4 regions of the Phormidesmis sp. 146-12 genome follow, and region 1 is predicted to be linked to each of the others. Evidence: predicted binding sites of a transcription regulator. Region 1 holds the regulator's gene; each other region holds the start of a gene.
What was found. Region 1 encodes HrcA, which represses chaperone genes, less so after heat shock. Its sites were predicted from a motif close to ANTTAGCACTCNNNANTNNNGAGTGCTAANT; they were not measured.

Region 1 (7,882 bases):
GTGTCGAAGACAACCCCTCATCCCTTCCCTCTCATGAGTCCACTTTACTTTTTGCTGTTAGAAGATAGTTTGTTAGACACAGAACTGGTGCAAATTGCACTGGCAGACGGAGAAATTGAGTGTGAAATGAAACGGGTAGACACGCGATCGGACTTTGTTGAGGCGCTAGAGACAGATTCGTTTGATTTGATATTGTCAGACTATGCGCTGCCAGGGTTTGACGGGATTTCTGCCCTCGCGGTGGCTCAAAGTGTGCGTCCCGAAGTGCCGTTTATCATCGTATCGGGGACGCTGGGCGAAGAACTGGCGATCGAGATGCTCAAAAGTGGCGCAACTGATTACATTCTCAAACAGCGACTTGACAGGCTAGTTCCCTCGGTCAAGCGGGCCCTGCGAGAAGCCCAGGCTCGACGCGATCGCCAACAAGCCGAACTTGCCCTACAAGAGAGTGAGAATCGTCTGCGATTTTTGGCGGAGGCCAGCGTCATTCTCACCGCGTCTCTCGATTACAAAATCACGCTCGAAAATATTGCGAGTCTGACAGTGCCTTTTTTGGCGGACTTTTGTTTTTTTGATGTGGTCACTTCAGAAGGAGAGATCCAGCGGGCGGCCTGGAGTTATTGCGATCGCGCTCAGACTGATTGGTTTGCTCAGATTCAGTCCTTTGTCCCGTCTCAGCGTTTTGCTCATCATCCCACTCGACAAGCGATCGCCAGTGGCAGATCTGCTCTAACGCCCGTCGTCACGGATGAATGGATGCAAACGATCGCGACTCGTGACGAACATTTAAAATTTATGCGAGCGCTTCAGTTTCAATCAGAAATTGTGGTGCCGTTGGTGATTCACGATCGACGCTTGGGCGTGTTGACTTGTGGCTATACCGCTGCTTCCGGGCGACGTTATACAGAAACCGATCTCCGACTTGTAGAAGAATTAGCCAACCGGGCCGCGATCGCATTAGACAATGCCCAACTCTATGAGCAAGCACAAGAAGCTAATCGCCTCAAAGATGAATTTTTAGCCGTCCTGTCTCATGAATTGCGAACGCCACTCAATCCGATTTTGGGATGGTCAAAGTTATTAAAAGCAAAACTCTACGATCGCACCACTTTGATACGCGGGCTGGAAACGATCGAACGCAACGCCCAGATCCAAACGCAACTGATCGAAGATCTCTTAGATGTCTCTCGAATTCTCAGCGGAAAGCTAACTTTAAAACACAATTTGGTCAGCCTCATACCGATTATTGAATCAGCGTTAGAAACGGTACGATTATCCGCAGAAGCGAAAGCGGTCAACCTGACATTCTCCATCTCAGATCATCTTGAAGCGCCAGCCTTTCAAATCGTTGGTGATGCGAGTCGGCTCCAGCAGGTTTTTTGGAATCTCTTCTCCAACGCCATCAAATTTACGCCGCCCAACGGACAGGTACAAATTCACATCACAGCCAGCGATCCACACCCTGAAGGGGGCATTGCTCAAATCCAAATCACCGACACCGGAAAAGGCATCCCCGCTTCTTTTTTGCCCTATGTGTTTGACTACTTTCGTCAGGCAGACGGCAGCACAACTCGCACCTTTGGCGGACTGGGAATCGGACTGGCGATCGTTCGTCATCTCGTCGAATTGCACGGCGGCACCGTCCATGCAGACAGCCCCGGAGAAGGACAAGGCTCAACCTTTACCGTAAAGCTGCCCCTCAAACAAACCGCAGACAACTTCTCGGCTCCAACGCCTGCCCCTCCTCTCGTGTCAGCGCCTTTGGCAGGTATGCAGATTCTTGTAGTAGACGACGAAAAAGACACCCTCGACCTCCTGACCTTTTTGCTCGAAGAAGCAGGCGCGATCGTGACTCCTGTTTCATCCGTCCAAGCCGCTCTATCTGCCGTCAAACAAGCCGTCCCCAACCTGCTCATCAGTGATGTTGGAATGCCCGATCAAGATGGGTACACGTTGATCAACCAACTGCAACTACAGCAAGCAGACATTCCCGCGATCGCCATCACCGCCTACGCCAGAGAAGAAGATCGCCAAAAAGTAATGGCCGCCGGATTTCAAACCTATTTGACGAAACCGATCGAACCCGATGCCGTGATTGCTGCCATCACAAACTTGAACCTCCCAATCCCAAGTAACGTCGATCGGTAGGACGATCGCTGATCGTGAATTGGTAAATTCTTCGCTTCGATATTTGACGCTTCTGCCCCAAGCTGCCAATTCTAAGGGACTTTAAGAGAAGAATTCTGGTTCAAAGTCGCCTACTCGTGGGGGATTTAGGGGGCTGCCCGAATTTACAACCGTAGCGAGAAATAGCCTCATCCCTCATCCCTCATCCCTAACTCAGAGCGTCTGAAATGTAATCGGCGGTAGCTTCGACAAGGGCGATCGTATCTTCGTAGACCATGCGCGTCGGCCCCAACACACAAACACTTCCGACAGGGACAGTGCCGCGATTATAGGTCGAAGAAATCAGCGTACAGGTGCGAATCGGCTCTAGCGAATTTTCGGAACCAATGCGAACGGTGACTCGTTTGCCCAACAGTTCAGAATCGGGTGGCTCGAAAATCAGGGGCATCAACTGATGTTGTTCTTCTTCGAGCAGGTGCATGATCGTTTTGATCTGGCTGAGTTCCGAAAATTCTGGCTGACGCAGCACTTCAGACACACCGCTGACCATAATCTGGGTAGGGGCTGATGATTTAGACAGACGGCGCGACAGATCTGTGACCAGCGAGGTGAGAAACTGACTGTAGCGATCGAACTCTCGCCCCAACTCACTCCAGTCTAAAGTCGCAATCTCAGCAGGCGATCGCCCCCGAAGCTGATCGTTCAAAAAGTTAGAGAGAATCTGCAACTCTCGTGCGACCAGTTCTGGATCGCCATCTTCCTCAACCTGCGGCAACTCCATCAAGACCGATTGCGTTTCGTAAGTATCATTGACCACAATCAGCATGACGCGCTGGGGGTCGATTTGCACAAGCTGCAAGTGACGCAACTCAGTCGTCCGGCTAAAGGGCATCGTGATCAGCGTAATATAGCCACTCAACGTCGCCAAAATTTGAGCCGCCCCTTTGAGCAGCGCTTCAAAACTCCATTCGTCCCAATTGAGCCGACCTGTTAACAATTGCTCAACCTGATAGCTCAACTCGGTCGAAGGGGTAATTAGCTGATCAACATAGATGCGGTAGCCCGAATCAGACGGAATGCGCCCTGCCGAGGTGTGAGGCTGATAGAGCAATCCTGCTTTTTCTAAAAAGCCCATCGCATTGCGAATCGTCGCCGAACTAACGCTAAGTTGATATCCTTTCACGAGGGCCTCAGATCCGACAGGCTCGGCCGTCGCGATGTAGTGGCGCACCGTTGCCCAAAGAACTTGCTGCTGTCGATTCGTCAGATTCATGTGAGTAGACATTTTGAAAAGCTAAATCTTAAATCTCAGACTAGGATTCAGTCTCAGTCAGATACCTGATTGACTGACAAATCTTTTCAGGTAGGTTGGGTTAAACCTGGTGAAACCCAACGTTAGCAACGGTAGAAAGACTGCTGTTGGGTTTCGCGTTGCTCAACACCAACCTACGAAGAATCGAGGGTTTCAGGAGTTTTGTCAGTCAACCAGGTCAGATACACCAATTGAACCTAAGATAGCAGATTCTTGATTTTGGCTTTTATTTGGGATCGCTGTGGTAGCAAACGCGGCAGGAAGACAGAAGAGACTTTAGACTTTGGACACAAGACAGGTCTACAAGGCTTTGGTTGGCGATCGAAGCGGTTCCCACATTCGTCAGCTTAAATTCTATGAGGTTCTTTCGCTTCGATCTTCAGCGCTTTTGCCCCCCAACCCCCCAGTTCTGGGGACTTCCGGGCAATTTACGGCCTCCTCGCGCAGCGGATTACCCCCAAAGGGGGAACAAATCATCGAAGCTCTCCCTCATCCCTCGCTAATATCTGGGAATTGATCGATCCACGGCGATCGCATACGCATCAATCCCGCCCATAATATTCTTCACCTGCGTAAAGCCCTGTTGAATTAGCCATTGGCACATTTGCGCCGATCGCATTCCGTGATGACACAGCACCAACGTTTCTTTTTGAGGATCGAGACGAGTGTGAATCTCTTCAGACCATTCGGCGTAGTCGCTCAGGGGCAACACGATGAACCCAGGCAAGCCAGCCGTTTCGACTTCCCAAACTTCTCGCACATCGACAAGCTGTAAGTCTTGGGGATCGGCCAGCTTTTGGGCCAGTTCGGTGACGCTGATCTGAGAGAGCGGTTGACTGTCAAAGTTGGACATAGAGGACACTGGGGAAGCGATCGCTTCAACCAACGAGACATGGATACTGAAATCTTGACACAGCCTGCGCCCTCAACTGCCAGACGCATTCATCAATTTCTTTTTGGTGTGGGCTGGGCGGACTTCGCTCATTGTTGATTTGCGATAAAGCGAACTGTGAGGCAAAACGCGCAGCACTTCTTCGACGGTCGTGATCCCCTGGGTGATCTTCTCGATCGCCGACACCCGAAACGAGTCAAAATTGTCGCCATCTAATAAGTAGCGCTGTAGCTGGGTCATCGTGCCTTCGTAAATAATTTGTCGCAGCGTATCATCGACGTTGAGTAGCTCAATAATTGCCTCGCGTCCCAAATACCCCGAATTAAAGCAGCGATTGCAGCCTTTGCCTTTGCGCCATTCGTGTCCGATGTGGTCGCGATCGATGCCCAAAGCTTTGAGATCTTTCTCGCTAGGTTGGTAAGGCTCAGAGCAGTGGGGACAATTTTTTCGCACGAGGCGCTGGGCCACCACTCCCAACAACGCATCACTGATCAAACCGGGGTCGGGGCCAATATCCTTAAGTCTGGGAACGGCGCTCATTGCATCATTGGTGTGTAGCGTTGTCAAAACCAGGTGTCCGGTTAGGGCGGCTCGAATGCCCGTTTCAGCAGTTTCGTGATCGCGAATTTCGCCCAGCATGATGATGTCGGGGTCTTGGCGCAAAATGGCTCTCAGTCCGGCTGCAAAGGTCATCCCCGCTGCCTCATGGACTTGAGTTTGCGTAATGCGCGGCAGAATGTACTCGACCGGATCTTCGACGGTGACGACGTTGACAAATTCAGTAGCGATCGCCTGCAAGCTCGTGTACAGAGTGCTGGTTTTGCCTGATCCCGTCGGGCCCGTAAAGATAATCATGCCTTGAGGTTGACGCAGCCAGCGCTGGTAGATTTCGAGCGTTTTGGGAGAAAAGCCCAATTCTTCCATGTTTGAGAAGGGATTTTGACGGGGCAGCAGTCGGATGACGGCCTTTTCTCCGCCGACACAGGGCAAGGTGCTGACGCGCATATCCAGTCCCAGATCGGTGTCTTGACCAGAGGCGTAGCTTTCTCCGATGCGGGCATCTTGAGGGCGACGGCTTTCTGAGATATCCATGTTGGCCATGACTTTGAGGGCGACGATCGCTCGCCGACTCACTTCGATAGGCAGGGTGGTAATGTCGCGCAAAATGCCGTCAATTCGATAGCGAACGCGCAGTCCAGCAGGGGTCGGCTCTAAGTGAATGTCGCTGGCCCGATTTCGCAAGGCCCCCGAAATAATGGTTCTGATCCGTCCGATTTGGTCGGCTGCTTTTGAGAGATAGAGTTCGGTGACTTCGCCAATGTTTTCGGCTTCGAGTTCTCCGGTGAGGGGGTTGACCAGGGGAGTCGAGCTAATTTGATTGTGGTCGAGGTTGGCGGTGTGATACCAGGCGCGGTAGCTTTTATCGGTGACGGGAATAATTTTGACGTTGGTGAAGGTGCGATCGCTCAGTTCCTGAACCTGCTTGTCAGAGAGCGTTACGGGGCTGCCCAGATAAAAACAGTTGCGCCACAGTAAAAGGGGAATTAGAGGCGGCAGGGCGTTGCGATCGGGAAATTCTCGCAAAAATCGATGGCTGACTTCTCGATCCAATAGTTCCAGTGTGACGTTGTTTTCTGAATCGACCAGCAGATGAAGCGCTTGTTCGCAGGTGATTTCACGGTTTTTGAGTTGTTGCCAGACCGAGAGTGAATTAGGAGCTTTCATGGTCTTTTTAGTGCGGGAACGTCAGGAGTACGAGCTAAAGCAGCCGATGGATTGCTTTGTCAACGCTTCGGTGATCCTACTGTATGGTTAAGCTGTGCTACAAGCATTTCTGGCTACAATCCTGCTACTTGAAGCTGAGAGAAAATTAATTAGCGATCGCTGTCTGCTTGTTCCTTTACTTCGTCGATTGCTGAGGCTGATCCGGGATGTTGAATGCGACTTTTTTCGATAAATTGCTTCATGGCGATGCGGCGATTGGTCATAAAGCGACTCCAAAAGCCGGGGATGATGCCGTCCATTGTTTTGGCGATCGACCACACTTCCATAGCCATGATGTTGTAGAAGGCGCGATCGGCTCGTCTCAGCTTGTCCAGCCATTCGTCTAAAGTCATTGCGGGCAACGATTCTAGCGAGTCTTGTGGGTCGGGTGTGGGGTCGGGTGCTGGATCGGGTGTGGGGTCGAGCATGGCGATCGGCTTACTACAACACTACGAAAGATGCCCTTTTTTGTTAAATCAGCAGACATGGGGGACTTTGGACTTTGGATTTTGGACAGTATTTAAAGTCTCCAGTCTAATGTCTAACGTCTAACGTCCTCTACGTCTCTCTTTAATGCAGAATCTGTGAGAGAAATTTTTTAGCCCGATCGCCTTTGGGATTGGTGAAAAACTCGGTGGGGGTGGTGTCTTCGATGAGTAAGCCTTCGTCCATAAAGACCACACGATCGGCGACTTCGCGGGCAAATCCGACTTCATGAGTGACGCAGACCATTGTCATGCCAGAGTTGGCCAGCGATCGCATCACCTGTAAGACTTCTTGCACCATTTCGGGATCGAGGGCGGAGGTGGGTTCGTCAAACAACATAACTTTGGGCTGCATGGCCAAGGCACGGGCGATCGCGACTCGCTGCTGTTGTCCTCCCGAAAGCTGACCGGGATACTTATTCGCCTGTTCTAAAATGCCGACGCGCTCTAGGAGTTGACCTGCATCATCTTTGGCTTTGGCTTTTGTCCATTTGCGGACGTGGGTGGGAGCCAGCATCACATTCTCTAACACCGTCAGATGCGGAAATAAATTGAACTGCTGAAACACCATGCCCACTTCGCGGCGAATCGCTCCCACATCTTTCATGTCTTGCGATAGCTGAATGCCGTCAATCTCGATGCTGCCTTTTTGATACTCTTCGAGGGCGTTGAAGGTGCGAATAAAGGTGGATTTGCCTGACCCAGAGGGCCCCATCATCACGACGACTTCGCCTTTATTGACCGTCAAACTGATGCCTTTGAGGACGTGAAAGTTGTTGCCGTACCACTTTTCGACCTCTCTGGCGATGATGATCGGGGTGGGAGTCATGTCGATACCTGCGGGTTGAAGTTGCGATCGTACCATTCTGTCATCCGAATCCTACTCTCAGCGTTTGGTTGAATACGAATTTGAGGTTTGGGGTGTAGGGTGTTGAACTGAAGCTAAACTTAGAGCTGTGCCGCTCATATTTCAGGTTGTGGCAGTAGTTTAAAGGCTACTTGTCGATGTTTAGGATTAGATTAGGTTAGATGATGGGGCGATCGCTTCCTCCAAACTCTAAACGCTAAGTCCCTTCATTACGACATCAACTAATTCATCTACAAAATCTTGAGTGAGTGGTGCGTGCCTGAGCAGCAAGCGGTAAAAAAGCGGGCTGTAGAGTGAATCAATCGCTACTTCTACATCCACATCAGAGCGTAATTCTCCCCGTTCAACGCCTTTGTTGAATACCTCACTGGCAACTTTACGACGCGGCATCAGCCAGTTTTCTCGAAATGCCTCCATTAATTCAGTATCTGTCT
Region 2 (7,882 bases), on a different contig from region 1:
TGGACGATCGTCGATAGTAGCGCCAGATGCGTCGAGCCGTGGTTTTAGAGTTGGCAATGAAATGATCGACTCGATTGGCAGAAATCACATCCCATTGGCGCAGTCGATGTAACAAATATCGAGTCGGAATGCCTGCCAAACCCCGCCCTAATCTGCTGCCGTCTAGATAGTCAAATGTCAGATCCCAGGCATACCGCATTGGGGCGTGACAGTAGCAAATGTGCATCTGATGTGGAGCCGTGAGAACGCCTTTGGCTACTGCATGAGACGACGAGAGAATCACATCATAGTGACGCAGATCAAGCTGCTCGATCGCCAACGGCAAAAACGGCAAATATTTCTGAACACCCCTTTGAGCAAACGGAAAATGCTGTAAAAAAGTCGTGCCAATCTTGCGCTGATAAAGGTAGCTTTTGGGATTCACCGATTCAAAATCAATCAGTGCGTACAAATCAGCATCCACATGTTTGAGAATTTCCTGCACAACAAGTTCTGAGCCACCTGTTGCTTTGGGCGTTAACCATTCGTGAACGAGTGCGTAGTTAGGATTCACCGAAAGGATTTACCGAGACTTGGGGGCATTAATGGCTTTGCATCATATCGCGAAACGCTTTCGATCGCTCACCTTGGATGTTAGAGAAAGCAGACTGTTTTTTGTGATACGGCAGTGTTCAAAATTTACTGGTAAAAACTAGTAATTGCCAACCCTTTGTGAAGGTTCGTCTTAGTGACGTTTGGCGAAAAAAATAGCCAGCTTTGTCAAAAAGCCGGCCCAAATCAACCTGTTGTCGTTTTCGTATCTTTTTACATTGGAGAAGACCCATCCACGTGTTCCCATACTTGCGGCGGGTTCCTTCTAGGTCATTAAGCCCTATTCGCTCAACATTGTAACAACATACACAAACTTTTTGTCACGAATATTCACAGTTTGGTGACATAGCTCTTTCTAATGGTAGAGGACGCGATCGAAAAGCCTGACTGATTGCCGGGTCTAATCGCTACTTTTCGCTGACTCGTTGAGGCTGTCCCCAGAGGATGCGCTCTTGCTTGTAGATAACCGTTCCAGGTTTTGCGCCTTTAGGTTTATAGACGTGCTTGGGTTCGGTGTAGACGACGGGGACTTTCTCACTTTGTCGAGCGCGACTGTAGTAGGCCGTCAAGTCAGCCGCAAATTGCAGATCAGATTCGTCAGGCGCGGCTCCAGGTTCCAGTCGTAAAAGGACATGACTGCCAGGAATTTCTTGAGTGTGAAACCAGAGATCGTATTCATTTGCCGATCGCGTCAGTCGATCGTTTTGTCGATTGTTCCTTCCCACCAATAATTCAAAGCCGCTGGGCGTTTTGTACTGATAAGGACGACTTGCCGCATCTTCTTTAGCTGGTTCTTTTTGGTAGTCAGACGCTTCTATATAATTTTGCTGAATCAGTTCTTCGCGCACCTCTTCCAGCGCTTCTAAATCTTCGGGCGCTTGATAGTCTGTAAATTGAGTCAGCGTGGCTTCGACCTGTTCGAGGTAGTCGATTTCTTCTTGAACGGCTTGAAGTAACGGCTCGATCGCCCCACGAGTTCGTTTTAATTTTTGGTGACGTTTGTAGAGTGCCTGAGCATTTTGCACCGCGTTTTTTTCGGGATCAAGGGGAATCTTGATCGGCTGCTCGGTTTCAAAGTCTAGAAGCTCGATCGCTTTTAGTCCCGGTTCCCACAAATGCAGGTGCGCCATCAACAAATCGGCCTGCTGCTTTGATTGATCAGCCTGATCAGCGCTCGCCAACCGACCTTTAAAAGAATCTGCTTTGACTCGTAGCTTGCCCAACAGCGTATTGAGCTTCTGCTGAATTTGATGACGAAGTTGCCCAAAAACCTGCTGGTTGAGTTGGTTGGTGTAGTAGCGATCAAGCAGCGTTTGTACCGAACTCACTGGCTCAGTCATGGCCCAACCCATTACGGTGTAGCCTGTCGCCGTCCAACCCGGTTGAAACTCGCCATTCTCTAGCGTCTTTAGCCAGGTCTGCCAGCGGTCAAACAAGCGATCCCAATCTGCATCGGTCAAATTTTCGGTCGATTCGTCTGGGTCAAGCTTTGCCGCTTGCAGCATTGAGAGCAACAGGGCAGAACTGAGACCCCGATAGTTTTTGAGCAGGTTACGACGAATGGCACCGGGCACCAGCGCAACGCGCGATCGCCAGCTTTCCAAACTTTCGCTCAAAGTGGGACTCGGATCTCTGAGCGCAGGCGGCAACTCATAAGGCTGACCCGTCTGAATCGGGCGAACGCTAGATTGATTAGAACTCACCTGATGAGCCGCTGTCACAATCTGATTGTCCTGATTTGCCAAAATCACATTGCTGTATTTGCCCATAATCTCGACATACAAATGCCACAAAACCGGATCACCCGGACGTTTGGCAAATTGCAGATCGAGCGCACGCTCCCACGCAGCCACAGGGACGATCGCCACCAGGGCCAGATTTCCCACCTGATGACGCAACTGTTGACTAAAGGTAAAGGTATCTGGAGTCCGAGGCGGTGGACTGCCCACCCCAATTCGAGCCGCTTGCGGATGCCAGGAAATCGTTAACCAACCTCGCCGATCTAATGTGCGGAGCGCCAGAGATACCGTAAAGCGATCGTGCTGATAGACTTGCTCCAATCGAGCAGGCAGCCAATCAGTCCGAATTTCGCAGCAGGCCGCGGTCAGTGTCGTTAGGTCAACAGGTTGCAAAATAGTTCTTTAGAAACGATGAACAATCGAGGATGAACAGTCTTCAGGTTTGACAGTTCAATTCTGCAACCATTGTTTTTAATTCATCTGTTACGAATTCATCCCTCTCTTGAGTCTATCGTGTGGTGTAAAAATAAGGAATTCAGGACTGGCTAGACTGTGAATAGAAGTGAATAGAAAAGGTTTTGAGTTTAATGTCTTGAATTTGCTGTCTTAAGTCCGGTATCCAAAAGCTATCTATTAAGTTTGCGTGTTTACCTTGTAGTGAGATTTTTTTGCAGATACGATGAGGGGTGAGTTCCCTAGCTTGGCTCGATCGGACAAACCGCCCATGACCGATATCAAGTTGATCAACATTGGGTTTGGCAATATTGTGTCCGCCAATCGAGTTGTGGCGATCGTCAGTCCTGAATCTGCCCCTATCAAACGACTCATCACTGACGCAAGAGACGAAAAAAGGCTCGTAGATGCCACCTATGGACGACGCACTAGAGCCGTGATTATTACAGACTCAGGACATATTATTCTCTCAGCCATTCAGCCCGAAACGGTGGCCAATCGATTTGTTTTTACCAGAGAGACAGAAGAGTAGCGTTTTGACTTCTTCCAAGTTTTGGATTAAGAACTCAGAACTCCAAACTCATAAAGGTTACACGCTATACTCACATAATCACAAAACCGGGAACTTTAGCGCTAACGCATTCGAGGCAGACTATGGGCAAGGGTAGACTCATTGTTTTGACGGGGCCAAGCGGTGTAGGAAAAGGCACCTTACTGCGATCGCTGCTTCGTCGTCATCCAGAAATTTATGTATCTGTCTCAGTCACAACTCGCGCTCCCCGTCCTGGAGAAATTGACGGACGAGACTATTACTTTGTGACGCGGCTCCAATTTGAGCGGATGGTCGCGCAGGGCGAACTACTGGAATGGGCAGAATTTGCGGGCAACTGCTATGGCACTCCTCGTCAGGCAGTCCAAGACAAGATCCAAGCAGGACAGTGGGTAATATTAGAAATCGAACTAGACGGAGCGAGGCAGATTCGCAAAACCTTCCCCAGTGCGCTGCGAATGTTTATTTTGCCCCCTTCGATGAGTGAGTTAGAAACTCGCATTCGTGGACGGGGACAAGATTCTGACAGTGCGATCGAGCGGCGTTTGGCAAGAGCCAGAGAAGAAGTGAATGCGGCTCATGAGTTTGACATTCAAATCGTCAATGATGACCTCGAAGAAGCCTTGAGCAAGATTGAGTCAGCCCTCTTTGAGCCTGTTCCTGCGGTCTGTTAACTGACTTCACTTGTTAATTGTTGTTCAAACTGCTCAAACAGTCGGTCAACTAGATTACGCTTCAACCTAAATCAGGCAGATCCAGTCTTATCGATTGCATCCGCCTGATTTTTTAATGTGAATTCAATCTTGTTTAGTCTAAGAAAGTAGCAATGACGATCGCCTACAGCCCTGCCGCAAAGTTCTTAAACAAAGCAATATTATTCAGCAAGAAGTAAGCAAGGGCTGCTCCTCCAATTCCCCCGATCAAAAAGCCACTGGCGTACTCATTCCAACCGTGTTCTGATTGGAATGTATCGGGTGGATTGGGCGTTGTAATGGTAACCGTCGGCCCAGGAGGATTGCTGCTGGCATAGAGAGAAAGGGTGAGTGTGGAGATGATTAGCAGCCCGATCGTAGACAGCAGCCCAGCCAGATTAGCAATATCAGTGTCGCGCAGCGGCCCCAACTTGGCAAATGGGCCAAAAATCCAGTAGCCGTGAGCCATTCCCACTTCTAGCCCTCGACGCAGCGGTGACAATCCAGCCCGATAAGCTGGGAGTGCATTGATATAAGCCCGGACGATCGGAGACGAATTGATCGGAGTCGCCAAGTTACCGTCCTGAATGTCGTAGCCCGGAAAAACCACTTCACGATTTCGAGGATCACCAGGATTATTGTTGGCTTCTGGATGTTTAAGGACTTGCATAGAAACTCCTCAGTGTCAAATTAACGGAATGGAGTGATTTTACGAAGTTGCGATCGTTCCTTCATCACTCTGAAGACACAAGCCATTTAACCAAGTTTGAAACGCAAATTCTGCCCCTAAGTAGATCTGCCTAAATCTCTCCAATAGGTCAGCAACTGGTAAAGCGGATTACAAAAAAAATCTTTGGGTGAATGTCATACTGCTGTGAGAAAGTTCACCAAGTTTCTTTATAAAGATTTAAGATTTCTGAACAATTGGTCGGAACTACCCTGATCACTTCTATCTTGGAAGAAGTTTGGAGGAAGACTCGGAAAGCGTTTTTCCAGTTTACCTGTCCTGTATGACTGCTCAGAGTGTGCCATGTATATGAGCCTTGCATCCAGCTATTTGCGTTCTCTCGCGTTGACAAGCGTCTTCAGCTTTATTGCCCCTTTGGTGTTGGTTGGAAGCGCGATCGCCGGGCTAGGGCTATTGGGGCTGTTTCCCTGGCTGGCTGGCTTTTCTCGAATGGGGCTTGAGCAGGTCAAAATCTTTCTTCAAACCTTTGGTAATGGTAACGCGCTAGAAGGCTCACTGGTGATTGGGTGCGCCTGTGCTCTGGTCGGTGCCCTGTTTGACACCTATATTTTCTACCGTCAGCGCAGCTTTCGTCAGTAAGAAACTCGTTAAAAATTCCCCAAAAATTGCCATTACTCACTATCGTTTAAAGAGTTTGATCCCGTTGCTCTTCATCGTGAGTGAGATCCATTGCTGCAAAGTCAAGTTTTCAGATGTTTGGTGATTCGTTTGGTAGTTTTTCTGGCGATCGTTCTGACGTGGGAAGGGTTGCCTCAAGCCGCTTATGCTCGTACCGAAGTTCCGCCGACTCAATCCATTCAGCCCTATGTGGATCGAGTGATTGATCAGGTCACCGAGTTTAAGCTCGACAACGGCATGAAGTTTATTGTTCTAGAACGGCACCAGGCTCCCGTTGTTTCGTTTCTCACCTATGCAGATGTGGGCGGCGCAGACGAGCCGGACGGAAAAACAGGAGTGGCTCACTTTTTAGAACACTTGGCCTTTAAGGGAACGACGCGAATTGGGACGACGAATGCTCAAGCAGAAAAGCCCTTGCTCGATCGCTTAGATCAGCTTTCTGAACAAATCCAAACTGCAAAAGGCGCAGAAGCGACTAAATTGCAGCAGGAGTTCGATCGCATCGAAGCCGAAGCCGCCAAGCTGGTTGAGCAAAACGAACTGGGACGCATCGTTGAGCAAGCAGGCGGCGTGGGGTTGAATGCTAATACGTCGAGCGATGCCACTCGCTATTTTTATAGCTTCCCAGCAAACAAATTAGAACTGTGGATGTCGTTGGAGTCAGAGCGCTTTTTGGAGCCAGTGTTTCGCGAGTTTTACAAAGAAAAAGCTGTCATTCTCGAAGAGCGCCGACTGCGGACGGATAACTCCCCGATCGGGCAAATGATCGAAGCTTTTTTAGACAAAGCGTTTCAGGTTCATCCCTACAAGCGTCCGGTGATTGGCTACGACCAGGATATTCGCAATCTGACGCGCAAAGATGTGCAGGAATTTTTTGAGACCCACTATGCGCCCAATAATCTGACGATCGCCCTGGTGGGAGATGTCGATCCCAAAGAAGTGAAGCGCTTGTCCCAGATTTATTTTGGTCGGTTCAAATCAAGACCTGCTCCTCCGGATGTAACGGCTGTGGAGCCACCTCAAACTCAGACTAGAGAAGTCACCCTGCGTCTCAACTCACAACCCTGGTATCTCGAAGGCTATCACCGTCCCGCATTGAACCATCCCGATAGTATTATTTACGAAGCGATCGCCAGTCTTCTCAGCGATGGGCGCACGTCTCGTTTATACAAATCTCTGGTCGAAGAGAAGCGAGTCGCGTTGGCCGCCCAGGGACTCAATGGATTTCCCGGCGACAAACATCCCAACTTAATGTTGTTCTACGCGCTGACGGCTCCCGGAAAATCAGTGGAAGATGCGGCAAAAGCGCTGCGATCGGAAACAGAACGCCTGAAAACGGAGTTGGTTTCTGCTCAAGAATTAGACCGGGTAAAAACTCAAGCAAAAGCGGGATTGCTGCGATCGCTCGACTCAAATAGCGGCATGGCTGAATCGTTGTTGGAGTATGAAGTCAAAACCGGAAGCTGGCGCAATTTATTCAAAGAGTTGGAAGCGATCGCCAACATCACTCCCAATGATGTCCAACGCGTCGCTAAAGCAACCTTTACGGCTGAGAATCGAACGATCGGACGCATTCTGCCTCTAGAACGTTAAGCTCAAATCAAGACGTAACAGGAGTAACAAAATGACTTCTACCAGTTTGCGAGAAATCTGCTCTCTAGAAGATTGGATGCAAAACCCTGTGAAAGGGACAGAATGGGTCAATGGAGCGCTAATCCATAAGAATCCGGAGGTTTGGGTTGATGGACATCTCATTGCAAATAATGGAATGACGCTGAAGCATGGTCGAGTCCAGGCAAAACTGGCAACTCACTGGGAGAATTACAAAGAGCAAAATAAGCTGGGTGGAGAAGTTTATACAGAAGCGCCGTGTCGCACAAACAAACAAGGACGCAAGCCAGATGTTGCCTACTTGAATCCATCTCTAGTGGCTCAGTTTGGCAATGCTGAAACGCTGCCCCAAAGTTTTCCGTTGAGTGCTGAAGTGGTCTCACCGACTGACTTTGCAGAAGCTGTGATTGCAAAAGCCTATGAGTATTTGCAGTCTGGTGGTGAAGAAGTTTGGCTAATTTTCCCAAACAATTTTTGGGTCATCGTCCTGACTCAGGAGACGAGAAAAATCTTTGGTTCTGGTGAAGTGGTTTGTACTCAAATCGTGTTACCAGGTTTTAGAATGGGCGTTGACGAACTGTTGGCTTGAGTGTTGAAAGTTTTGTTAGGAATTGTGTGTTGAATGAAAGCAATGAATCGTAAAAATCGGATTGCAAAAACTGTTACACTCGTATTTTCGTTCATTGTCTTGCCTGCGTTGCTGTTATCGTTGGCGTTGATTCTCCCAGCTTCTGCTGACGTACCCAAGCATTACACCGATCTCAAATTTTCATCCCCTCCCGAAATTAAGCTGCCTGACTACACTCGCTTTCAGCTTCAAAACGGCATGATTGTCTACTTGATGGAGGATCACGAATTGCCTTTGGTCAGCGGTACAGCA
Region 3 (7,882 bases), on a different contig from region 1:
TTTAACGTCTTCCGTGTTGGTTGCGTCAGTGACGATCGTGGTGCTGTCTTTCGTAATCGTTACTTTGCGAGCAGTGCCCAACATATCGAGCGATACGGAATCCAAACTGAGGCCAATATCTTCAGAAATCAGTTGACCATTGGTGAGAACGGCGATGTCTTGCAGCATTGACTTGCGTCTTTCGCCAAACCCAGGCGCTTTGATCGCCGTTACATTCAATACGCCACGCAAACGGTTGACCACCAGCGTTGCCAGCGCTTCTCCTTCGACATCCTCGGCGATAATCAGGAGCGGTTGACCCGATCGAGCCACCTTTTCTAAAACCGGGATCAGATCTTGAATGGAACTAATCTTTTTATCACAGAGTAGAATGACAGCGTTTTCGAGTTCGGCAATCAGCCGCTCAACGTCGGTGACAAAGTAGGGAGAGAGATAGCCGCGATCGATCTGCATCCCTTCGACTAATTCCATCTCGGTGGCGAGTGACTTGGATTCCTCGACTGAGATCACGCCATCACGACCCACTTTTTCCATTGCTTCGGCAATCATCGCGCCCACTTCTTCATCGTTGCCTGAAGAGACGGTTGCAACTTGAGCGATCTCGTTGTTTTCGACGGGCTTGGCGACGGCTTCGATTTCAACCACAATTTTGGCAATGGCTTTTTCGATACCGCGGCGCAGACTCACCGGATTTGCCCCCGCTGCCACGTTTTTCAGACCTTCTCGAATCATCGCTTGAGCGAGCACGGTTGCGGTCGTGGTGCCATCTCCAGCCAAATCCTTGGTTTTGGAAGCCACTTCGCGAATCAGAGAAGCGCCTGCATTTTCGAGCGGGTCTTCGAGTTCGATTTCTTTGGCGATCGTTACGCCGTCATTCACAATCTGAGGCGTGCCAAATTTCTTTTCTAGCAGGACGTTGCGCCCTTTGGGGCCGAGGGTTACCCTTACGGCATCTGCCAGAGCGTTGACCCCTTGTTCGAGCGACTGTCTAGATTCTTCACCAAAGACAATAATTTTTGCCATATTCTTCTCCCAGTTCTCCACCTAGCAATTTAGCACTCTAAGCGATCGACTGCTAAACGAGATCTGGATCGGAAAACCGAATAGGGCAATTTGTCGCCCAACAACCATAGAGAATCTATCTCTGGTGAAGCGTACGTCTCCTATAAAAAACCTGTGGCTCAAGTCGCAAGGGGGGGCATTGCTACAAACTAGTCTTCTCAATTGTCAGGGTAATCGTTGATCAAGAGCGGCGATCGAGATCTTAGAATTCGTATTCCCACTCGCGATCGCGTTCTATAACTTTCCAATTCTCTAAGGCAAACAATCCATATAGGTTTCTACGTCCCAATTGCTGGTTGTGGCTAAGAATCTTTCCCATTCATCACGCTTATACCAGTGGTAGAGAGAATACATTTCTCCTGGCATTGAGGATTTGATCACGTCGTCATCCGCTAAACGATCGAGTGCTTCACCCAGAGACATGGGTAATTTTTTCACTTGCTTTCCGGCTTCCATTGCTTCGTACAAATTTCGCTGCTCAGGCTCACCGGGGTCGAGGTTGCGCTTGATCCCGTCGTCAAAGGCTTTGAGGATTGCCCCCGCCATGAGATAAGGATTGACCATCGAATCGACCGCCCGATATTCAAACCGACCGGGAGCCGACACCCGCAGACCACAGGTACGATTTTGATAGCCCCAATCTGAATAGACGGGTGCCCACAATCCGGTGTCCCACAGCCGACGGTAGGAATTTACCGGAATGGAGGGTTCGGGAACCCCTTCTCCATCCCCACATCTAAAGCTAGGGGCTTTAAGGGTTCCCGAACCCTCCATTCCGGTAATAAATGTATTGAATGCCCAGATCTTTGATCTTAGCTTTGACCTGTTTGACTCGTTCTGCGCGATCGTCGTCTGCGACATACTATTCGAGGTCAGTTAGTGCGGCTCTTGTGAGAATTCCAGTCACGGTCGAACCCCCAAAGATACGTTTTGTTTGTTGTTTAACGTGAATTCGATAAATTTCACTACGGTTGTTAATCCAGGCAGCCCCCTAAATCCCCCACGAGTGAGGGACTTTGACTAGAGATTTCGCTTTAAAGTCCCCCAGATTGGGGTAGGGTTGATTTATTCTAGGGAGAGAAAAGCGAACAGCCGATTCCCTCATTAGTTGCTAAGAACCATCCAAATGAAAGAATCAGGGTTTTGGGTTTCCTTGATTTTCCCTTAATCAGAATGAATCAGCCCTACCCCAGATTGGGGGGTTGGGGGGCAGAAGTACCAAACAACGAAGTGAAAATTCATCAAGCTGGCGTTGTTTAAAGCTTGTTGTGTCTAGTAAATCCAACTCGTCATAACAGGTTTGTATCTGAGAATACGGTTAGCCTAATTTAACGATTTGTTGAATTTGAAAATGGAAACGGTTTCCAGGGAATCCATTCGGCCCATATGTTTGCCATTGTGCCATCTGCGATCGTCGCGTTCAAGCTTTCATTAATCGCTGTGAGTAATTCAGCATTGTCTTTCGTAACTCCGATCCCAAACGGAACCTGTGTCGGAATGGTGAACGCAAGCCGCAAATTGGGATCTTCGTCGGCGGCCACGACTAACACTAATTCATCATCGATCAGGGCATCGATTTGGCGCGATCGCACTGCCTCCAACATCTCTGGTAACACTTTGTCGCTACCGGGATAAGGAATCGTCTGAACGCCCGGAAAGGTTGCTGCTAAAGCAATATTAGTGCTGTCTGCCAGTCCGCCGACTTTTAGACCAGCTAGATCGGATTGAGACTGAATGGAACTGTTCGATCGCACCAAAACCGCTTCGTCAAACAATCCGTAAGGCTGGGTGAAATTGACCCATTGTTGACGTTCTGACGTGATGGCTTGATTGAACCAAACTACGTCATATTTTCCAGCTTGCAGGCTGGTATAAAAATCTTTCATTGCTCGATTGTGCCAGACAGGTTTTAAGCCCAATCGTGTGCAGATCAGCCGCGCTAACTCTGGCTCATAGCCTGCCCGAACGCCACCATTGACATAACTCATCGGACGCGCATCAAAATCGCTGGTAACAATGTGTAGATAACCAGACATAACTGTTGGCAACATCTTAGGTTCCATCCTGACGAATCGAGTGTTGAATTCAGACGCAAATCTCAGGAAACGCTGTCGTTAACGTGAATTCGATGAAGTTTTTTGCTTCGTTGTTCAACGCTTCTGCCCCCCAAGCTGCCCATTCTGGGGAACTTTTAGATCAGTTTTTTGGTTCAAAGTCCCTCACTCGTGGGAGATTTAGGGGGCTGCCCAGATTAATCACCGTAGCGAAAGATTTCATCGAATTCACGCTGTCGTTAACGGTTCTTAAATACTAAAAACTTGATCAACTCGTAGCTCAAAATACACTTTTTCAAGCCAGCAAACTTACTATAACAAGTTAATACTTACCTCAAATCATTTAACTTAGCAGGTTTAACTTAGCAAGGGTGAATCATGACTTATCAGCCGATTCAACTGACTGACGTTCAGATTCAACAGTTTCAAGAAGATGGGTTTTTGATTGTCGAAAATTTCTTGCCGATCGACTTCTCAAATCGCCTGGTCGATCGCATGGAGCCTTTGTTTCACGGTCAGTTTGAGACGGGGATTTATCCAGATGAATGGCACTGGCGACCGGGGTTGAGCCTGCCCGATGTGACGCGAGAAATCTGTAACGGTTGGAAATGTGACCTGACGATCGCCAGCCTCGTTCTCTCTGCCGAAATCGGTCGTTTGACGGCCACACTGGCAGGCTGGGAAGGCGCACGCATCGGTCAAGACAGCCTGTGGATGAAGCCGCCTGGAGCCAAAGAAATCGCCATGCATCAGGACGGAGCCTATATTGACTATCTCGATCCGCCTGCAATGATGACCTGTTGGATCGCCCTCAACGATGCCACCGCTGCCGACGGGACGCTGATCTACGCCAAAGGCTCTCACCAATGGAATTTGGTCAATGTCGAAGGCGAATTTCACGCCCCCAAGAAGGATTATCGTTGGGCAATGCTACAAGCCGCCGAGCAAGCAGGCGTAACCGAACCCGAACTCGTTTTGGTCGAAGTGCCCGCCGGAGGTTGTGCCTTTCATCATGGACGAACGTGGCACGGACTATGCAAAACGACGCGCACAGAAGGCACCTTTCACAGCATTGGGCTGCACACGATTCCCTCTAGCGCTCAGTTTCACACCACCAACAAGCCGGGCTACATTTACGGACGCTACAAGCGAGTCGGCGATCGCTCAATGGATGAAAGCTTTTTCCCCATCTTATGGACAAAAAACGGAGGACGATCGACCTTCCTAGCCGACTATTGCGAAGATGGATTGTTGTCGCGTTCCTATTCAGTGGTTTAGTCGATTGTTTAACCCAAATTCAACAAAATCTTTTGCTGCGGTTGCAAATTCGGGAGAGCAAGCTAAATCCCCCACGAGTGAGGGACTTTGAACCAAAAAACTGATCTAAAAGTCCCCTAGAATGGGGGGCTGGGGCGATCGCTACCTGACCCCAGAAGAACAAGCTGAACAGCTTCAAGAAAAAACAAAACGACTCGCCGATCGCCTGCGTGAATTGGGCGAAGACCCCGATCAGATTTGAGTGAGCGATCGCAGAGCGATACAATGATGAGGCTTTTTTGATGAAGCTTTATCACCATGTCGGTTGGACAAAAACTCTACGAAGGCAAAGCCAAGATCCTCTACACCACAGAAGATCCAGCCATTCTTTTGACTTATTTTAAAGACGACGCGACGGCATTTAACGCCCAAAAAAAAGGCAGCATCGTCGGCAAAGGAGAAATCAACTGCGCCATTTCTGCCCATCTTTTTAATCTGATGGAATCCAACGGCGTGCCCACACATTTTATCGATCGCCCCAAACCCAATGAAATGCGGGTCAAATCGGTCAAAATCATCCCCTTAGAAGTTGTCGTCAGGAACATTGCAGCCGGGAGTCTCTGTCTACAAACAGGTCTAGAACTAGGCACAATCCTCAAACAACCTTTGGTGGAGTTTTATTACAAAAATGATCAACTGGGTGATCCTCTACTAACTCACGATCGGCTGAAACTGCTTGATCTGGCCACCGATGATCAGGTGGATCAACTAATCAAGATGGCAACGCGGATCAATGACCTGCTTTCAGACTTTTTTCAGCAGTGTGACATTACATTGGTGGACTTTAAGCTAGAGTTTGGCGTTGATGCTGACGAGCAAATCTTATTAGCAGACGAAATCAGCCCTGACACCTGCCGCCTGTGGAACCAAAACGAAACCGACCCCGATCGCCGCGTCATGGACAAAGACCGTTTTCGTCGCGACCTGGGCAACGTGGAGGAAGGCTATCGGCAAGTGTTGGAACGAGTTTTGAGAAGGGATGAAGGATGAAAGGAGCAGTTGAATTCAGATTTAGATCTTGAATGATTTCAGGCTTAACTCTGAATTTAAACTCTTGTTTTTTCATCCCTCATCCCTCCTCGCGAAGCGGAACAAAGTTCTCCTTCATCCCTGCTCCAAGTTGCGGTAAAATTTCACGGTTTGAAGGTTTGTAACCGCTTCTTGATATTGTGAATAGAGTCTGCCCTGTGCAAGACCTGGTGTGAGACGTGCCAAACAACGAGAACAAAATGCGTTTATCTCCCGTTTTGATGGCAGCTTTTGCGGCTGTTACTACTGTCAGTTGGTCAAATTCGGCGCAAGCTAAAACTCCTGGTGCTGTCAGCAAACCAGAAGCAAGTCGCGCTCAAATCGTAGATGCAAACGTCGTCGATGTTTTTAGTGGCACTTCGATCGCACCTACCCCTCGATCGACCTCAGATGTCGTGGTCAAGACCATCAGTGCGCCTGAAACAGCGCTTCCAGAGCCGCTCAAAATTAAGCCTTTCCAGAAGGGGGTTGAGAAAGTTGCTCAAGGGGTCGGCGAAGATCAAGGAACCCCCAATCGGATTCAGATCAACACCTCTCCGACTCCAACGGTTCCTTCGACCAGTCCTCCACCCACGACTCCGGTTCCAGATCAGCCTTCCACACCAGAGAATGCGGCTCCCGGTACTCAGCCCACTACGCCAGAGAACGTGACTCCGGGCACTACGCCCACCACGCCAGAAAATGCAACTCCCGGTACTACGCCCACTACGCCAGAAAATGCAACTCCGGGCACTACGCCTCCGATCGCTCCCTTTGGCACGCCCACTCAACCTGCGGCCCCCGGCACTCCCGGCGCTCCACCCACCACGCCTCCCGAATCTGCGGAACCCGAACCCAGAGTATTAGTCGGTGAAGTTGTAGTCACCGGAGCCGAAGGCGCGACCATCACACCAGAACTTCAGGATGAGGTGTATCGAGCCATTCGCACCACACCAGGACGGACGACGACGCGATCGCAGCTTCAAGAAGACATCAATGCCGTCTTTGCCACGGGCTTTTTCTCCAATGTAAGAGCGACACCAGAAGACACGCCTGTTGGCGTAAGAGTCACCTTTGAAGTGCAGCCCAACCCAGTTTTAAAATCGGTGCAGCTTGAAGGGGCGAAAGTAGTTCCAGCAAATGTGGTCAACGATATTTTTAGCCCCCAGTACGGCACAACGTTGAATCTGCGCCAGCTTCAGACGGGCATTCAAGCGCTCAATAAGTGGTATCAAGACAACGGATTTGTTTTGGCCCAGGTCGTAGACGTTCCTAAAGTCAATCCCGATGGAACGGTGACGCTGCAAATTGCCGAGGGCGTGGTCGAAAACTTGCAGGTGCGATTTATCAACAAGCAGGGCGAAGACAAAGACGCTAAGGGCAACGTGATTCGGGGACGGACTCGTGACTTTATCATCACCCGCGAATTTGAACTCAAACCAGGCGATGTCTTTAACCGCAAAATCGCCGAACAGGATCTACAACGCGCCTTTGGGTTGGGCATTTTTGACGACATCAGACTGTCTCTTAGCCCTGGGCAAGATCCGCGTCAAGTCGTCGTCGTTGTCAACGTGGCCGAAAAAAATACGGGCAACGTCGGACTGGCAGGGGGCTTTAGTTCCGCAAGTGGCTTGTTTGGCAGCGTCAGCTATCAGCAGCAAAACGTGGGCGGCAACAACCAGAAATTTAACGCAGAAGTGCAGATTGGTCAGCGGGATCAACTGTTTGACTTGAGCTTCACCGATCCGTGGATTGCCAACGATCCCTATCGGACTTCCTACACCTTCAGTTTGTTTCGCCGCCAAACGATTTCGCTCGTCTTTGATGGGGGCGACCCAGAAGTTGATTTGCCCAATGGCGATCGTCCTCGCATTCTCCGAACGGGTGGCGGGCTAACTTTCACACGGCCGCTGTCCAAAACGCCCTTTAAGCGATCGGAATGGACGGCTTCTCTCGGTTTGCAATACCAACGGGTTTCTGTGCGCGATCAAGACGGCGAACTCAGCCCCAGAGATGCATTGGGCAATCTGTTAACGTTTAGTGACAGTGGCAAAGATGATCTGCTGACAGCAAGACTGGGCTTTGTGCGCGATCGTCGCAACAACTTTTTGACTCCAACCAGTGGCTCGGTTTTGAGCTTTAGCACTGAGCAGTCAGCCCCCCTGGGATCGGGCAGCATCTTCTTCAATAGACTGCGCGCCAACTATAGCTTCTACGTTCCGGTACGGTTTACTCGCCTGACTCCGGGCTGTCGAGACAATCAGCGTCTGAGAATTGGCGAAAAACCTCCGACAGAGGGCTGTCCTCAAGCGTTGGCCTTCAATGTTCAGGGCGGCACGGTTTTGGGCGATTTGCCTCCCTACGAAGCCTTTCCGCTGGGCGGCACCAACTCAGTTCGCGGCTATGACGAGGGCGAAGTGGGTAGTGGTCGCAGCTACATT
Region 4 (7,882 bases), on a different contig from region 1:
CGCACCCACTCACAACAAAAAACGACCACCAAAAAAGAGCGATCGCCCTCTTTTACAAGAACGATCGCCCCTTTCTAATTCAATTCAACAAAGGTGTCGATTAGTAGTCGAAGTCACCACCGCCGCCCATGCCAGCGCCAGCACCTGCGCCACCGCCATCTTTGGGTTCAGGTTTGTCAACGACAATACACTCGGTTGTGAGAACCATGCCCGCGATCGAAGCCGCATTTTGCAACGCAGAACGAGTCACTTTTGCAGGGTCAACAATCCCCGCTTCAAACATGTCTACATACTCATTGGTGGCTGCGTTAAAGCCCACATTGAATTCCTTCTCGCGCACTTTCTCAGCAATCACCGCACCGTTTTGACCTGCGTTTTCAGCAATCCGCTTGAGAGGAGCCGAGAGAGAACGAGCCACAATCAGCGCGCCTGTGAGTTCTTCGTCCTTGAGGCTAGTGTTTGCCCAGGTTTCGAGTTCAGGAGAGAGGTGAGCCAATGTGGTGCCACCACCCGGAACGATGCCTTCTTCGACGGCTGCTTTGGTCGCGTTGATCGCATCTTCGAGACGCAGTTTGCGATCCTTCATTTCGGTTTCGGTCGCTGCGCCCACTTTGATCACGGCAACGCCACCCGCGAGTTTCGCCAGACGCTCTTGCAGCTTTTCTTTGTCATAGGAGGAATCGGTTTCTTCCATCTGACGACGAATCTGCTCGACGCGAGACTTGACTTGCGCTTCGTTACCTTCCGCAACAATCGTGGTCGAATCTTTGGTAATCGTAATCCGACGTGCCTTGCCGAGACTTTCTAACTTAGCGGTATCGAGCTTCAGACCTGCATCTTCGGTGATCAGTTGTCCACCTGTGAGAACAGCGATATCTTCGAGCATTGCTTTACGACGATCGCCAAACCCAGGAGCTTTGACAGCAGCCACGTTCAACACACCGCGTAGACGGTTCACAACCAGAGTAGCCAGCGCTTCTTTTTCGATGTCTTCTGCAATGATTACGAGAGGACGACCGGAACGGGCCACTTGCTCCAGAATGGGAACGAGATCTTGCACCAGGTTGATCTTCTTGTCGGTGATCAAGATGTAAGGCTCTTCTAGAATGGCTTCCATCCGTTCGGTGTCGGTCGCAAAGTAAGGCGAGATATAGCCTTTGTCAAAGCGCATCCCTTCGGTGACTTCTAGCTCGGTGGTCATCGATTTGCCTTCTTCCAGCGAAATCACACCTTCTTTGCCGACTTTATCCATCGCGTTGGCGATCATCTGACCGACTTCATCATCGTTTCCGGCAGAAATCGCGCCGACTTGAGCGATCGACTTCGAGTCTTCAACCGGACGAGCGTGTTCAGCAATTCTCTCAACCAGGAAGCCAATTCCTTTGTCGATGCCGCGTTTGAGAGCGATCGCGTTAGCACCTGCTGCCACGTTGCGAAGCCCTTCTTTGACCATTGCGTGAGCCAAAACCGTTGCAGTGGTGGTGCCGTCGCCTGCTGCATCGTTGGTTTTGGAAGCGGCTTGACGAATCAGCGCAACGCCCGTGTTTTCAACGTGGTCTTCGAGTTCGATTTCTTTGGCGATCGTCACACCGTCATTCACGATTTGGGGTGCGCCAAACTTCTTCTCCAGCACAACGTTGCGGCCTTTGGGGCCGAGGGTGACTGCCACCGCTTCGGCCAAGATGTCCATTCCGCGTTCGAGGGCACGACGGGCGTTTTCGTTGTAAATAATGCGTTTAGCCATGATTCAATTACTCGTGAGGGGTGAGGATTGGGGAAACAGTCAGCGTTTAGTGAAAGCTTTGCGAGGTGTCACGCGGAAAAAAGCTAGTCAACGACTGCCAAAATGTCTTTTTCAGACAACAAAACATACTCTTCGGTGCCGAGTTTGATGTCAGTTCCGGCGTACTTTGAGTAGAGAACTTTGTCGCCAAGTTTGACTTCTGGCTCTTGACGAGATCCGTCGTCGCTACGCTTACCGGGGCCAACCGCCACGATCTCGCCGACTTGGGGCTTTTCTTTAGCGTTGTCGGGTAACAAAATGCCACCTGCGGTCTTTTCTTCGGCGGCACTGACCTTAACGAAGACGCGATCGCCCAAAGGTTTGACAGTGGACACGCTCAGAGATACGGCTGCCATATAAATTCTCCAAACTATCTAAATGAGGAACAAGTTAAGGGATGAGGGAGGGCTTTGCCCCGCTTTCGCAAGGAGGGATGAGGGATGAATAATATCAAGTGAGCTACGAATTTTGCTTGATTCGCTTGTGGTTAGCTCTGCACTGCCATTCAGCTACGAGCGACGAATCTACTTCATCCCTCATCCCTCATTCTTCCTCCCTATATCCAAGTCTACATGACTTTGAGCGTTGAGTTAGCACTCTCAACTCCTGAGTGCTAATTTACCGAAGGTTGACCCGCAAAGCAACTTTCTCCCTTGTACGGGTTCCCGAACGGGCAGACTAACGAGAGTCTCTAGGGATTGAGGGAAACGATCAGCTTATCTAAGAGTGCGTCGCCCTCTCGATCGAGATAGTCTTGAGCCACACCGATCAGGGCATTGAGGTTGGTGGTGTCAGCGCGATCAATGTCGTCGTAGGCCTTATCGAGGGGAGTTTGAAATCGGAAATAGTTATTGTCTGGCAAGATCTGACGAGCAATATAGTCAACCGCGTCTGCTGACCCATCAAACAGCACATCGATCAGCGGAATTGCCCACTCCAGAGCGCCCCACTCCTGCGATTCTCGGATCGTAATTGGACGGCTGCTTTGACCTGTGCCAAAGGAGGCCACCACAAAATTTTCTAGCGAAATTCTTTGATCACCTGATCGCGCATCATTAATTCTCACGCCTTCTGCGATCGCACAGGCAGTTGGGTTGTTAGCCACCACGCCGCCGTCAACTAAAGGCACCGATCGCCCGTCAATCTGAGTGATGTGAGCCGGAAAGTACACGGGTGCAGACGAGGAGGCTTTGCAAATCTCCCAAACTGGAAAGGAATTATATTTTCGGTACGTGTCTGCTAAAACCTGTGAGCCAGCATTGGGAATCGTTTTGAACACGAGCGCTTCACGGCTGGCGAGATTGTAGCTTGTCACCAAAGTCGGCACTCGTAAATCGCCAAATCGAGCATCGCCAAAAACGCTTCTTAAAACCAGTTCTAGCCCTTTGCTCTCATAGCGAGGAGCATCTAACCCCTGGTCAAAAGTACGACCAAACCGACTCCACAAGCGAGACGCTGGATTTGGAAAAATCTCCTGGGCCCGATCGCGGTAAATCTTAACGATCGTCTCAGTTTTCATCCCCATTGATAAGGCACAGGCAATCAGCGATCCGGTTGAGGTGCCTGCAATTAAATCAAAAAGCTGTCCGATCGGCCTTCCCAGTTTTTGCTCTAAACGGTTAAGCCAGACAGCAGTGATCAACCCTCGGACACCCCCTCCACTCAGAGAAAGAATCCGATAAACCTGAGAATTGGGCATGACTAAAACCTCCTGGAAAGCCAATCGCCCGATCATTATAGGAACTCTTAGGAATTAGGGGTTAGAGGGGTTGAGACTTTCTTGAGCGCTTTATTTCTTTAACTCAGCCGCTTGAGCGATCGCCCCTAGCTGCAATCCGGGTGGGTAACTGCCTTCTTCTTTGATCTGCTTGATCGCTGCATCAGAAATGGGTAGATTCATTTTTTGAGCTAGGGATCGCACGATGTCACCTCGATCGATGACTCCCGACACCGCGCCCGCAGGTGACAAAACGGTAATTCGAGGAATCTCACTCGTTTCCATTAAGCGGATTACCTCAATCAACGAGGTTGCTTCCTGAACGGTCGGCACTTCGTTTAGGGGCTGCACAATACTGAGTAACGTCTGAGTTTCCCATTGGCTACGCTCGACGGTTTGCAGGGCATCGACAGCGATCAGTCCTCGATATCGTCCGTCAGACGCGGCAAAGTAGACCGGAGCGCGACTTGTTTCCAACAGGTAGTCATCTGCAAATTGTCTCAGCTTTAAGTTGGCATCTACGACTCGAAATTCTCGTGTCATCGCCTCTTGCGCTTTGATTTTGAGCAGAGCTTCTTGAACGTGCGTCAACCGATCGTAGGAACTAGCATTCTGAATAATAAACCAGCCAATGAGAATCAGCCACAGTCCACCTAGAGAAGGTAAGCCGAGGGCAGCGCTGAGTCCTGCGACTTCGATCGCCCCCAGAGTAATTGCCAACCCACCTAACGTTTTGCCTGCTTTTGCGGCCCATTGAGTGCCTTTTGTCTGACTGCCCGTTAGCTTCCAAATCGCTGCTTTGAGAACTTGACCCCCATCTAAAGGCAAGCCAGGAAGCATGTTGAAGATTAGTAGAACGAGATTGACACCTGCCAGTTGATTGGCTAAAACCCGCAGCGGACTATCCAGTTGAGGCAGTTGAGAAACCAGCAAGCTCAGAAGTAAGAAGAGAGCTAAACTGACCGCCGGGCCAGCAATTGCCACCTGAAACGCTTTACCAGGAGTCTTGGGTTCTTGTTCGATCGTGGCGACCCCGCCAAAAAAGAATAACGTAATTGACTTAACTTGAATTCCTTGAGACTTTGCGACCAGACTGTGACCCAACTCGTGCAGCAACACGGAAGCAAAAAATAGCAGTGCCATACTGATTCCGGTTGCCCAGGCGATCGTAGACTGCCAACCAGGATATTCAGACTGCCAGGACAGTGCGTATCCGGTCGAGAACAAGATCAGCACAAAAAACCAGGATGTATCGATTAAAAGCGGAATGCCGAAAAGAGTGCCGACCCGCTTGCCAGTCTGCATGACCTGTCCTCTGCCTCGTCTGTAGGGTATCTACCTCCAGCATAAATGACTAGAGGAAGGGATGAGGGAGGAAGGAGGAGGGATGAGGGGCGGTAAACACTACAGCAGTTCTATCTGGCACATCAATTCAGGAGTTTTATCTTGATCAAGCGGTCGGAAATCCAGCCACAAACCTCAACTTATTCAGACGTGAATTCGATGAGATCTTTCGCTACGGTGATTAATCCAGGTAGCCCCCTAAATCCCCCAATGCTGGGGGACTTTGAACCGAAAATCTGAAGAGAGTGAGGATCATCGTTTAGTAACCCTACAAGCGGCGATTCTATTCAATTGATGGGACAGGGGATTGCTATACGATCGCACTCCTCCCTCCTCCCTCCTCCCTCCTCCCTCCTCCCTTCTAAAGAACGCCCGCGTTGCTCAAGCCGAGAATGACACCTGCTCCCAAAACGTGTCCAAAGCTCATAGTGGCGAGAAGTTCGGGGAGTCCAAAGCCTTCAAATAGGGCAGGCTCTTTGAGGGGTAATTTGGGGCCAACTCCGCGATTTTGGATCGCATAGCGCCCGATCGCCACCGCAAACAAACAGCAAAGACTCATGGTAATGCCGACGGCGGGAGACCACTCGATCGTACGGGCGGTTGCAACGGCGAATAAAGCAGTATTCATTAAAGGTTCTCTCCTGATTGATAAACTGGAACGAACACAGAGGATTATAGGGGTTCGACTTTTGCGTTTTGGGTTTTAAGTTGATCCGGATTCAAAACTTAAATACTCTGAAACATTTAGAAATACTTAACGAGCGATTCAATGAGTTTACGAGTCAAAATTTGTGGCATCACCCAGCCAGACCAGGGGAGCGCGATCGCCAATCTGGGCGCTTCTTCGCTAGGGTTTATCTGCGTTTTGGGCACCCCGCGCTACGTCTCGCCAGAGCAGATTTGCACCATTGTGGATCAGTTGCCGATCGATCCGGTCACGGGCAAATCGGTCGATCGAGTGGGAGTCTTTTTGGATGCATCGCTTGAGGAAATTTGCAGCGTTGTTGCGATCGCTCGTTTGACCAGCGTCCAGCTTCATGGTACCGAGTCGCCTGCTTTTTGCGATCAGTTGCGGATGGCTTTGCCTGCGATCGAAATCATCAAAGCGCTAAGGGTCAAAACGCCCGCAGCTTTGAGTCAGGCAGGCTTTTATGAAAACTGGGTCGATGCGCTCTTGCTGGATGCTTACCATCCCAACCTGCCAGGCGGCACAGGTGAAACGTTGGATTGGTCAGCGCTGCAAAACTTTCGTCCTGGTTGTCCCTGGCTGCTGGCTGGCGGACTCACCCCCGATAATGTGATCCATGCCTTGAGTCTCGCCCGTCCCGATGGGATTGACTTGTCTAGCGGCATAGAAAAAGCCCCAGGCGATAAAAACCTGGAGCAAGTTGCAAAACTATTTGATCGGCTAAAAAGTCTCAAGCAGTAGCCAAAAATCTGTTTGCGATCGTGAACTAAAAAACCGAGTGAATTCTTGACTATCCGTTTAGAGCAGCGTGAATTTGGTTAAGCTCCCTCGCTGCGTTGGTCAGATCTTCTGCCCCCAAGCTGCTGATTCTGGGGGATTTAGGAGGCGTTCCCGGATCTGCAAACGAGGCGAAAAAGTTGCTCAAAACTAACTTTAAGTTCACGTTGAGCCACGATCGTGAGCAAACGGCTGAAACTACCCAAAAACTACCAAAAAGACGGCTGATGGCGAATCAGATTGAGATACTCTTCACGAGTCTTTTGATCATCCTGAAAAGCACCCACCATCGCACTGGTTACTGTCCAAGAGCCTGGTTTTTGAACGCCACGCATCACCATACACATGTGAGTGGCCTCCATGACAACCGCCACACCTCTCGGCTCCAGAACTTCTTGAATCGCCTCCGCCACCTGTCTCGTTAGCCGTTCTTGAACCTGCAAACGGCGAGAATACATTTCTACAATCCGGGCCAGCTTGCTCAAGCCAACTACCTTTTGGTTGGGAATGTAAGCAACGTGCGCCCGACCCATAAACGGCAGCATGTGATGCTCACAGAGGCTAAAAAAGTTGATGTCTCGCACCAGCACCATCTCATTGTGCCCCTCATCAAAAATGGCACCGTTGACCAGATCTTCGAGCGATTGATCATAGCCACTGGTGAGAAAGCGCATCGCTTCGGCTACTCGTTTAGGCGTTTTGAGCAGTCCTTCACGTTCTGGATCTTCGCCCACGCCCAGCAGCATGGTTCGCACGGCTTCCATCATTTCGTCGTTACTCACCTCAGATGGCGGGTGCAGTTTGGCTTCTTGTCCGTTGAGCGTGTTGCGATCGGGTCTCGGTTCCAATCCTTTAACGCCTTTGGAGGCGGGTGAATTAGAAGCATTGGAGCCGTTTGGAGAAGCAATAGTCATAGTGAATCCAGGTAAGGTGGTCAGTGAAAAATCTGTGAAAAAATAGGGTCACGGCACGATCGCCGTCGAGATCAAATCCAATTGAGGCTAGAGATTGGACTCTAAAACGTGCCAGCGTTGGGCATCAGAATCAATTCTTCGATCACCGCTTCTTGAGGAACCAGAGCCGCATACAGAATCGATTGAGCGACCACATCGGGGGTTAGCATCTGAGCGCGATCAAAGTCTGCCTGCACCGTGTCGGTATCCCAGATGGGCGTATTGACAGAGCCGGGAGAAACCGTGACGACGCGAATGCCGTGGGCCCGTTCTTCGGCAGCCAGTGTTTTGGAGAGAGCCAGCAGACCAAATTTGCTGACGCAGTAGGCTCCCCAATCAGGAAAGGTTTGATGCGCGGCGATCGAAGCGACGTTGATAATGGTGCCTTGATGTCGCTCACGCATTCCCGGCAGCACACCCTGAATGCACTGCAAAACGCTGGTCACATTTAGATTGAGAACCTGTTGCCAATCGTCCAGCGGCATGTCCATCAGGTTGCCTGTATAGCCCATGCCAGCATTGTTGACGAGGATATCTAGCGGCGTGAATTCGTCTGAGATCGTCTGAACTTGCGATCGCACCTGAGCGACCTGCGCCAGATCGATCGGGTAGACCTGCAC

Region 2: the regulator HrcA is predicted to act here: its motif matches at 2,926-2,956, upstream of remA (extracellular matrix/biofilm regulator RemA).
Region 3: the regulator HrcA is predicted to act here: its motif matches at 1,051-1,081, upstream of groL (chaperonin GroEL).
Region 4: the regulator HrcA is predicted to act here: its motif matches at 2,372-2,402, upstream of groES (co-chaperone GroES).

The regions. Positions count from the first base shown of each region.
Region 1 is NZ_JBJPHS010000030.1:10,673-18,554, reverse strand. It holds gene ACKFKF_RS14465 (response regulator) at 34-2,148, shown strand; gene hrcA (heat-inducible transcriptional repressor HrcA) at 2,336-3,412, opposite strand; gene ACKFKF_RS14455 (rhodanese-like domain-containing protein) at 3,939-4,292, opposite strand; gene ACKFKF_RS14450 (GspE/PulE family protein) at 4,365-6,056, opposite strand; gene ACKFKF_RS14445 (hypothetical protein) at 6,206-6,523, opposite strand; gene ACKFKF_RS14440 (amino acid ABC transporter ATP-binding protein) at 6,666-7,445, opposite strand; gene ACKFKF_RS14435 (TetR/AcrR family transcriptional regulator) at 7,638-7,882, opposite strand, start outside.
Region 2 is NZ_JBJPHS010000024.1:40,340-48,221, forward strand. It holds gene ACKFKF_RS12640 (glycosyltransferase) at 1-553, opposite strand, end outside; gene ACKFKF_RS12645 (Rqc2 family fibronectin-binding protein) at 999-2,723, opposite strand; gene remA (extracellular matrix/biofilm regulator RemA) at 3,055-3,315, shown strand; gene gmk (guanylate kinase) at 3,438-4,007, shown strand; gene ACKFKF_RS12660 (photosystem I reaction center subunit XI) at 4,171-4,695, opposite strand; gene ACKFKF_RS12665 (hypothetical protein) at 5,056-5,352, shown strand; gene ACKFKF_RS12670 (M16 family metallopeptidase) at 5,482-6,984, shown strand; gene ACKFKF_RS12675 (Uma2 family endonuclease) at 7,016-7,591, shown strand; gene ACKFKF_RS12680 (M16 family metallopeptidase) at 7,625-7,882, shown strand, end outside.
Region 3 is NZ_JBJPHS010000129.1:4,090-11,971, forward strand. It holds gene groL (chaperonin GroEL) at 1-1,023, opposite strand, end outside; gene ACKFKF_RS30450 (hypothetical protein) at 1,315-1,836, opposite strand; gene ACKFKF_RS30455 (substrate-binding periplasmic protein) at 2,391-3,113, opposite strand; gene ACKFKF_RS30460 (phytanoyl-CoA dioxygenase family protein) at 3,495-4,394, shown strand; gene purC (phosphoribosylaminoimidazolesuccinocarboxamide synthase) at 4,692-5,423, shown strand; gene ACKFKF_RS30470 (BamA/TamA family outer membrane protein) at 5,663-7,882, shown strand, end outside.
Region 4 is NZ_JBJPHS010000084.1:3,592-11,473, reverse strand. It holds gene ACKFKF_RS26175 (AAA family ATPase) at 1-9, opposite strand, end outside; gene groL (chaperonin GroEL) at 101-1,744, opposite strand; gene groES (co-chaperone GroES) at 1,828-2,139, opposite strand; gene ACKFKF_RS26160 (CBASS cGAMP-activated phospholipase) at 2,475-3,482, opposite strand; gene ACKFKF_RS26155 (site-2 protease family protein) at 3,573-4,805, opposite strand; gene psaK (photosystem I reaction center subunit PsaK) at 5,206-5,472, opposite strand; gene ACKFKF_RS26145 (phosphoribosylanthranilate isomerase) at 5,614-6,273, shown strand; gene folE (GTP cyclohydrolase I FolE) at 6,519-7,223, opposite strand; gene ACKFKF_RS26135 (SDR family oxidoreductase) at 7,325-7,882, opposite strand, start outside.